Regions from separate parts of the Anaerobranca gottschalkii DSM 13577 genome, predicted to be linked through region 2. Evidence: a T-box and tRNA genes for the amino acid it is inferred to sense, from the RefSeq annotation. Region 2 holds a T-box; the other holds one or more tRNA genes.

Region 1 (4,421 bases), on a different contig from region 2:
TTATGGTAGAGAATTAGATGAAATTGCTCCCCAGTATGTAGTTAAGACTTTGAAAAATTTAGAAAAAATTCGGGAAAAGTATAAAGAAGCTAAAAAAGTTGAAGAAGAGGCAAGGAAAGCCTATGAAAAAGCGGCAGAAGGTGAGGAGAAATACAAAGCTATTAACAAACTGAGGGCTGCAGAGAAAGTTAGTAAAGATTATTTCTTAGATATGGTACAGCTTATAGGTGGATTTTATTTAGCTGAAGATTTAAAACCAGTAGCGGATATCCTATTAAAAGAGCATAATGCAGCTATTAAGGTAAGAAGAATTAAGAATAAAATTCAAGATTATCAATTAAAATTAGATAATAAAGTAGCTAAGTTGAGGGATAAAGGAAACAGTGAAAAAGAAATAGAAGAAAAAGTAAAAACCTTGAAGGAAAAAATAGCTGAACAAAAGGCTGCTTTAAAAGAAGCAGAGAAGAAGCTAGAAGAAATATTGGCTACTATAGAAAAAATGTTAGACCCATATAGGGATCATCCTGATTTTGAAAGATTAGAATCTTATAGAGATAAAGGGATAGACTTAGCTAAGCTTACCGTAGATGAAATGAGGATAGTAAGAAAAGATTTACAATTAATTTTCCAAGACCCTTATTCATCTTTAAATCCGAAGATGACAGTTGGTCAAATTATTTCCGAAGGGTTGTTTGCCCATAAGATGTTTTCTCCAAATGATCCCAAATTACAAGATTACGTTTTAGATGTTATGGATAAGTGTGGGTTACAAAATTACTTTGTTCACCGTTATCCCCATCAGTTCTCTGGTGGTCAAAGGCAGCGGATAGGTATTGCCCGTTCAGTTGCTCTAAAACCTAAATTTATTGTCTGTGATGAAGCGGTTTCTGCACTAGATGTTTCTATTCAATCACAAATTCTTAACTTATTACAAGACCTTAAAGAGCAAGAAAAATTAACGTATCTATTTATATCCCATGACTTATCAGTTATTAAACATATTAGTGATAGGGTAGCAGTAATGTATTTAGGTAATGTAGTGGAGTTAGCAGAAACAGAAGAATTGTATCAGAGGCCAATGCATCCATATACTGAGGCATTGTTAATGGCAATACCTACTACTGATATCGATGTAGATAAAAAAGAAGTTTATGTATTAGAAGGAGATATACCAAGTCCTATTCGCCCGCCAGCAGGCTGTAAATTCCACACCCGCTGTCGCTATGCAACGGAAATTTGTAAGAATGTACCACCAAAACTTGAAGAAGCTTCACCTGGACACTTTGTAGCTTGTCACCATAAACTAAATCAATAAAGGAATGAAATGACGTGTTATATCAAAGGGAGAAAATAGAAAAAATCTTACAAATTAAAAAAGAAAAGGCTGAAGCAATTAAGAAAAGTAGAGGTTATAGTGAAGATTATGATGAAAAATTAACCTTTGATGATATCTTGGCTATTATAATTTCAGCAACAATTGTATTTGGACCTATCTTTTTAGTCTTAGGGATAATATTATACTTATTAATAAGAACATGGTAGAAAATTTGCGGGGTAACTTTATCCCGCAATTTTAATTAAAATTCAATTGACATAATACAAATAAATGGTATATAATAATAAAGGAATGCGAGAGTGCTGGAACTGGCAGACAGGCACGTTTGAGGGGCGTGTGGTCAATACCGTACGGGTTCAAGTCCCGTCTCTCGCACCAAAATTTATTTTTTATAAAAAAGTGTTGACAACACATAAAATAAATGATAGAATAAATCTTGTCGTTGTGACAGAGCACCACAAATTAGATGAAAGCAAATGAAAGTAAATGAAAGTAAAAAAATTAAAAATAAAATAAAGTATTGACAAAACAAAATAAACGAGTTATAATAATAAATGTCGCTGAGATGAAGAGTTGGAGCTGTGGTGTAGAGGCCTAACATGCCTGCCTGTCACGCAGGAGATCGCGGGTTCGAATCCCGTCAGCTCCGCCAGTAAAGTATATGTGCCTCGGTAGCTCAGTCGGTAGAGCAGAGGACTGAAAATCCTCGTGTCGGCAGTTCGATTCTGCCCTGAGGCACCATTTAAAACATGCGGAAGTGGCTCAGTGGTAGAGCATCGCCTTGCCAAGGCGAGGGTCGCGGGTTCAAATCCCGTCTTCCGCTCCAATAAAAGTCTGGCGGCATAGCCAAGTGGTAAGGCAGAGGACTGCAAATCCTTTATTCCCCAGTTCAAATCTGGGTGCCGCCTCCAAGATCTTACCAAATACACCCTGCCGGGGTGGCGGAATAGGCAGACGCAAGGGACTTAAAATCCCTCGGGCTTTACGGCCCGTACCGGTTCGACTCCGGTCCTCGGCACCAACTAAAAATTAACACCTGAGACAAAGTTCTCAGGTTTTGTTATACTAAAAATGGGTTCGTAACTCAGGGGGAGAGTGCTACCTTGACAGGGTAGAAGTCGCGCGTTCGATCCGCGCCGAACCCACCATAAATGATAATAAACAGCTAAAAGGCTGTTTTTCCTTTTTTTAAGAAGTTTTCTAGTCCTTTGATGATGCCAGAGTTTTGGAAAGAAAGTTAAAATTTCAATTATTTTTATTGACAATTTAACTGTATATAACAACTTCACCCCTCATATACTAAATTTAGGTAGATTATCTTAAGGGGGGAAGAAATATGAAAAGTCTTACGATAGGTACTAAAAGATATCTAGAACAATTTAGATATTGTTTAGAAGATAAACTAGAACCTTTACGGCAACTAGGGATGGAAATTAACTTAACAGAAGAATCTAAAGGTAACATAACTTTTTTGGGATGTTCAATTCATAATACCACCATTAGTAATCATGATTATGAAAAAATTGCAGTTAAACAAATAGCCTTTGCTTTAGCAACATACATAGTAGATGTTTTGGAAAAACCTTTATTAGAAAAAAATATTAAAAACTTTTACCCTACTTTATCGGAAAAAGAACAAAATAAATTGTATATAAAGTCATTAGAAATTATAAAACAAAAGAATAAGGTTTTTAAAAGAGATGAAACAATAAAAGCTGATATTGCAGAAAAACTTATAGAATATTTCGAGAAACAATGGCAAATCAATATTGAAGGTTTTATTAGGTTTAGACTACAAGATTATATGGATAGTTTATTAGAAATAATTCAAGAGGCTCAAGAAGAGCTGAATATAGAAAAAGAGTATAATGACTTTATTAAATTACTTAGGTATTTTGTGGATATCCAAGAACCTAAAGTAAATGAAGCCCATTTATTAAAAAAGGGTGGTAAATATTTAATTTTAGGAGATAATCATGAAATAATAACAGAGGAAAATTATGGTGATGTAAATGGTTGTGATGGAATTATAAGTTGTTTAGTAACCTATGCTCCTCAAAAAATAGTTATCCATATAAAAGATTTTTATTTTGATGATGAAGTGTTAACAACTGTAAATAGTATCTTTGATGAGAAAGTTGTTTTATGTTTAGGTTGTAATCACTGTGCTGACCCTGTAGATACAATGGAAAAAAGTAATGAAGAAATAAAAACAACTTGACTTTTAGAATAAATAACAATATAATATTTTCAAAAAATATTGCTTAAAAATTATGAAGGGGAAAAGTACTTTGTGGAACTTTTCAGAGAGGGTATACCGTGGCTGAAAGTATACCTAAAGGGAAACTTAGGAAAAACCACCCTGGAGTTGAAGGCGATGAGCCTTTTCGGTTAATAGCCGTTATCCTATTTAAAGTGGAAGGATAGTATCCTTCAACTAGGGTGGAACCGCGGTGTATAATCGTCCCTTTTTCAAGGGACGATTTTTTATACATACTAGAAAAAAGATTTTGTTATTTTAGAAAGGAGTTGAGGTTTAAATGATTAAAGTTACTCTAAAAGATGGATCAGTTAGGGAGTATGAAGTAGGAGTTACAGTAGAAGAAATAGCTAAAGATATTAGCCCAAGGTTAGCTAAAGAAGCTTTAGCAGGAAGGGTTAACGGAAAACTAGTAGATTTAAATTTTAAGTTAGAAAATGACAGTACATTAGATATCATTACCTTTCAAAGTCCAGAAGGGGAAGATATCTATAGGCATAGTTCTGCCCATATAATGGCACAAGCAGTTACAGAACTTTATCCAGGGGTGAAACTGGCAATAGGTCCAAGTATCAAAGATGGTTTTTATTATGATTTTATGGTAGATAAGACCTTTACCCCCGAGGATTTAGAAAAAATTGAAAAGAAAATGGAGGAAATTATTAAAAGGGATCTTCCCTTTAAAAGACATGTTATCTCTAGGGAAGAAGCTATTAAATTCTTTAAAGAATTAGGACAAGATTTTAAAGTTGAGTTAATTGAAGGGTTATCAACTGATGAAGAAATCACTTACTATAAACAAGGAGACTTTGTGGATCTCTGTTC
Region 2 (4,421 bases):
GAATTTAGGTTGTTTAGGGTTAGAACAAGAAATTGATAAAACCTTAAATAGTTTAGAAATTTTGAGGAAAGGGGAAGTTGGAGAAAAAATACGAAGGGGATTAAGGAAGTTAGGGGGGATTTAAAATGTTGAAAAAAACTGGCATACCAACAGATGAAGAACTTAAAAAAGTTTTTCCTTCAGAAGAGCGAATAAAACAAGGTCCAGTGGCGATATTTGAATGTTTTCAAGAAATTCCGTGTAATCCTTGTGAAAGCTCATGTCCCAAAGGAGCAGTGAAAATAGGGGAGGATATTAATAAAATACCCGTTGTTAACCATGATATTTGTAATGGTTGTACTAATTGTGTAGGTGCTTGTCCTGGATTAGCAATTTTTGTTGTAGAACAAAAAGGGGATAAAGGTAAAGTGACAATACCTTATGAATTTTTACCTTTACCTAAAGAGGGAGAGCTGGTTATAGGTTTAGATAGAAGGGGAGAACCTGTTACAAAATGTAAAGTTATAAAAATAAGAAATAATAGTAAATTAGATCGAACGGCAGTGATAACTTTAGAGGTGGAGAAAGGAAAAGAAAATATTATACGCTTTATTAAAGTAGAGGAGTGATATTTTATGGATGAAAATATCATTATTTGTAGATGTGAAGATGTCACTGTAGGAGAGATCAGAAATCTTTTGAAAATGGGAATCGATACACCGGAAGAAATTAAAAGAATTACTAGATGTGGTATGGGTTCTTGTCAAGGCAGGACTTGTCAAGGGATTCTACAAAATTTGTTGAGTAAAGAGACTGGAAAAGAAATAGAAGAAATTAAGCAACATAAATTACGGCCACCTTGTAAACCGGTATTTTTAGGAGTTTTTGGAGGATTTAAAGATGAAAAATAAGGCTAATGTGGTGATTATAGGCGGAGGGATAATAGGTTGTTCGATAGGTTATTACTTAGCTAAGTATGGAGTAGAAGATATAGTAATTATTGAAAAAGAATATCCGGCGGCAGGATCAACAGGACGTTGTGGAGCCGGTGTAAGACATCAATGGGGCCTTGAAATGAATTGCCTTTTAGCTAAAGATAGTATTAAAGAATTTGAAAGATTACATGAAGAAATACCAACGGAATTTGATATCCAGTTTAAACAAAAAGGTTATTTAATGTTAGCCTATAGTGAAAAGGTAGTGGAGCAATATAAAAAAAATATAGCTTTACAAAGGTCTTTAGGCATTGATGTTCAGTTACTATCTCCTCAAGAAGCTAAAGAAATCGTACCCCATTTAAATACAGATGGCTTATTAGCTGCTACATATTGTCCTAAGGATGGTCATATAAATCCTTTTCTCGCTAACTTAGTATATGCCATTGGAGCCGAAAGGTTGGGAGTTCAAATTTATAAGTATACAGAAGTAGTTGATGTTGAGGTAATAAATGGAAGAGTGACATCTGTGATTACTACAAAAGGAAAGATTAAAACTAATTACCTAATAAATGCTGCTGGCCCTTATGCCCAGTTTATAGCTAAAATGGTAGGTATTGAACTTCCTGTATATTCTGAAAGGCATCAAATTCTTGTAACTCAACCGGTAAAGCAAATACAAGACCCCATGGTAATCTCTTTAGAATATGGTTTTTACTGTCAACAAGTCCCCCATGGCAGTTTTATAATGGGTTTTGGTGACCCTAATGAGTTGAAGGGAACTGATATATCTTCTACTGCTAATTTTTTAGAGGAAATGGCTGAAAAAATAATTCCAGTTCTCCCTGTTTTGAAAAATATTAAAGTGTTAAGACAATGGGCAGGATTATATAATATGACTCCAGATGCCCAACCAATCCTAGGGAATACTGAAGAAGTAGAAAATTTTTATTTAGCTAATGGATTTAGTGGTCATGGCTTTATGATAGCACCAGCGGTAGGGAAGTTAACAGCTAAAATGATTACAGATCAACCATTAGATATCGATATTAAAGTATTAAATCTCAAACGGTTTAAAGAAGGTAAACTGATTAGAGAACCATCTGTAGTATAATTATTTAACACAATCTAGAGGGATAGATTGACTTTTAATGTGATTTTAGGTATAATACCTGGTAAAAAATAAATATTTTAAAAGCTATGAGTAGGAGGAGTAAGTATTACTCTAGTCCAGAGAGGGAAAGGCTGGTGGAAATTTCCCCTAGAAAGGATACTGAAAGTCGCCTACAAGCTGCTTATCTGAATTATAGTAGGGTAAGCCGGTATGTCCGTTATAATATCGAGTGCCGAATTTATTTAATTCGGAATTTAGGTGGTACCGCGGAATTTTACCCTTTCGTCCTAACTGGATGGAAGGGTTTATTTATTTGATTAAAGGAGGAATATTCATGGAAAAAGTATATGACCCTAAATCTTTTGAAGAAAAATGGTATAATATTTGGTCAGAACAAGGGCTTTTTAAGCCATCTGGAGACAAAACTAAAGAAAGTTTCACTATCGTAATTCCACCACCAAATGTAACTGGTGCTCTACACATGGGTCATGCCCTAGATAATACATTACAAGATATCCTAATTCGTTGGAAAAGGATGCAAGGTTATGATACTTTATGGGTACCAGGTACAGATCATGCAGGGATAGCTACACAAATTAAGGTAGAGGAACACCTAAAAAAGGAACAAGATAAAACAAGACATGATTTGGGTAGGGAAAAGTTTTTAGATTTAGTGTGGAAATGGAAAGAAGAATATCATCAAAGGATTACTTCCCAACTAAAAAAACTAGGAGTCTCTTGTGATTGGTCAAGGGAGAGATTTACTCTAGATGAAGGGTGTTCTGAAGCTGTTAAAACAGTGTTTGTTGAGCTATATAAGAGGGGATTAATCTATAGAGGTAAGTACATTATTAATTGGTGTCCCCGCTGTCAAACAGCTTTATCTGATATAGAAGTTGAACATATCGAAAAGCAAGGTAATTTATGGCATATAAAATATCCCGTTGAGAATAGTGATCAATACTTAGTAGTTGCAACAACTAGACCGGAAACCATGTTGGGTGATACTGCTGTGGCAGTAAATCCTAAAGATGAGAGATATAGGGATTTAATTGGAAAAAATGTAATTTTGCCAATTACTAATAGAATAGTACCAATAGTAGCCGATGAATATGTAGATGCTGAATTTGGTACTGGTGCTGTAAAGGTAACACCAGCCCATGACCCCAATGATTATGAAATTGCTAAAAGACATGATTTGCCTTCAATTGTAGTAATTGATGAAAGAGGAATAATGACAGGAGAAGCTTTACATTATCAAGGTATGGATCGTTTCCAATGCCGTAAGGAATTGATAAAAGAATTAGAGGATTTAGGATATTTAATAAAGGTAGAAGACCATCTTCATAGTGTTGGACATTGTGAACGTTGCTCTACTGTTATAGAACCCTATTATTCAGATCAGTGGTTTGTTAAAATGAAACCATTAGCTCAGCCTGCCATTGAAAAAGTTAAATCTGGGGAAATAAAATTTATACCTGAAAGGTTTGCTAAAATATATTTAAATTGGGTAGAAAATGTCAGAGATTGGTGTATATCTAGACAAATCTGGTGGGGACATAGGATACCAGCTTGGTATTGTGAATGTGGAGAGGTAATTGTTGAGCGAGAAACTCTTACCCTTTGTGGTAAATGTGGTGGATCAAACTTAAAACAAGATGAAGATGTATTAGATACATGGTTTAGCTCAGCCCTTTGGCCTTTCTCAACTTTAGGATGGCCGGAAAACACCCCTGATTTTCAACGTTATTTCCCTACATCTGTTTTAGTTACAGGTTATGATATCATATATTTTTGGGTTGCTCGAATGATATTTACTTCCTTAGAATTTACTAAACAAAGACCTTTTGAGTATGTCTATATCCATGGTTTAGTAAGGGATGCCCAAGGGCGAAAAATGAGTAAGTCTTTAGGAAATGGTGTTGATCCATTAGATATAATCGATAAATATGGTACAGATACCCTAAGGTTTACATTGATTACCGGGATAGCCCCAGGAAATGATATTCGCTTTAGTGAAGATAAAGTAGAAAATAGTAGAAACTTTGCAAATAAAATTTGGAATGCAGCTAGGTTTGTTTTGATGAATTTACAGGATTTTAATGTAGAAGATTTGGATATCCAATCAAATTTGGTTTTAGCTGATAAGTGGATTTTAAGTAGATTAAATACAACTATTCAAAATGTAAATAAAGAATTAGAAAGATTTGAGTTAGGTAATGGAGCTAAAGAAGTTTATGATTTTCTATGGAATGAGTTTTGTGATTGGTATATAGAAATAACAAAACCTAGACTATATGGAAATAATATTAAAGATAAAAAAACAGCCCAATCTGTTTTGGTCTATGTTTTAACGGAAACTATGAAATTATTACATCCTTTCATGCCCTTTA

What was found. A T-box is a leader RNA that pairs with one kind of tRNA and senses whether it is charged. The one in region 2 lies ahead of BMX60_RS00910 (valine--tRNA ligase), so its partner is inferred to be a tRNA-Val.
Region 1: it encodes a tRNA-Val, which carries the amino acid that the T-box ahead of BMX60_RS00910 (valine--tRNA ligase) is inferred to sense. The anticodon was not compared.

The regions. Positions count from the first base shown of each region.
Region 1 covers NZ_FOIF01000006.1:51,983-56,403, forward strand. The annotation lists gene BMX60_RS03210 (ABC transporter ATP-binding protein) at 1-1,315, shown strand, start outside; gene BMX60_RS03215 (hypothetical protein) at 1,330-1,542, shown strand; tRNA gene BMX60_RS03220 (tRNA-Leu) at 1,630-1,714, shown strand; tRNA gene BMX60_RS03225 (tRNA-Asp) at 1,912-1,988, shown strand; tRNA gene BMX60_RS03230 (tRNA-Phe) at 2,002-2,077, shown strand; tRNA gene BMX60_RS03235 (tRNA-Gly) at 2,088-2,162, shown strand; tRNA gene BMX60_RS03240 (tRNA-Cys) at 2,173-2,247, shown strand; tRNA gene BMX60_RS03245 (tRNA-Leu) at 2,269-2,357, shown strand; tRNA gene BMX60_RS03250 (tRNA-Val) at 2,410-2,484, shown strand; gene ytxC (putative sporulation protein YtxC) at 2,673-3,557, shown strand; T-box leader at 3,601-3,808, shown strand; gene thrS (threonine--tRNA ligase) at 3,877-4,421, shown strand, end outside.
Region 2 covers NZ_FOIF01000002.1:7,303-11,723, forward strand. The annotation lists gene BMX60_RS00890 (NAD(P)/FAD-dependent oxidoreductase) at 1-124, shown strand, start outside; gene BMX60_RS00895 (4Fe-4S dicluster domain-containing protein) at 126-608, shown strand; gene BMX60_RS00900 ((2Fe-2S)-binding protein) at 615-890, shown strand; gene BMX60_RS00905 (NAD(P)/FAD-dependent oxidoreductase) at 880-2,028, shown strand; T-box leader at 2,106-2,321, shown strand; gene BMX60_RS00910 (valine--tRNA ligase) at 2,363-4,421, shown strand, end outside.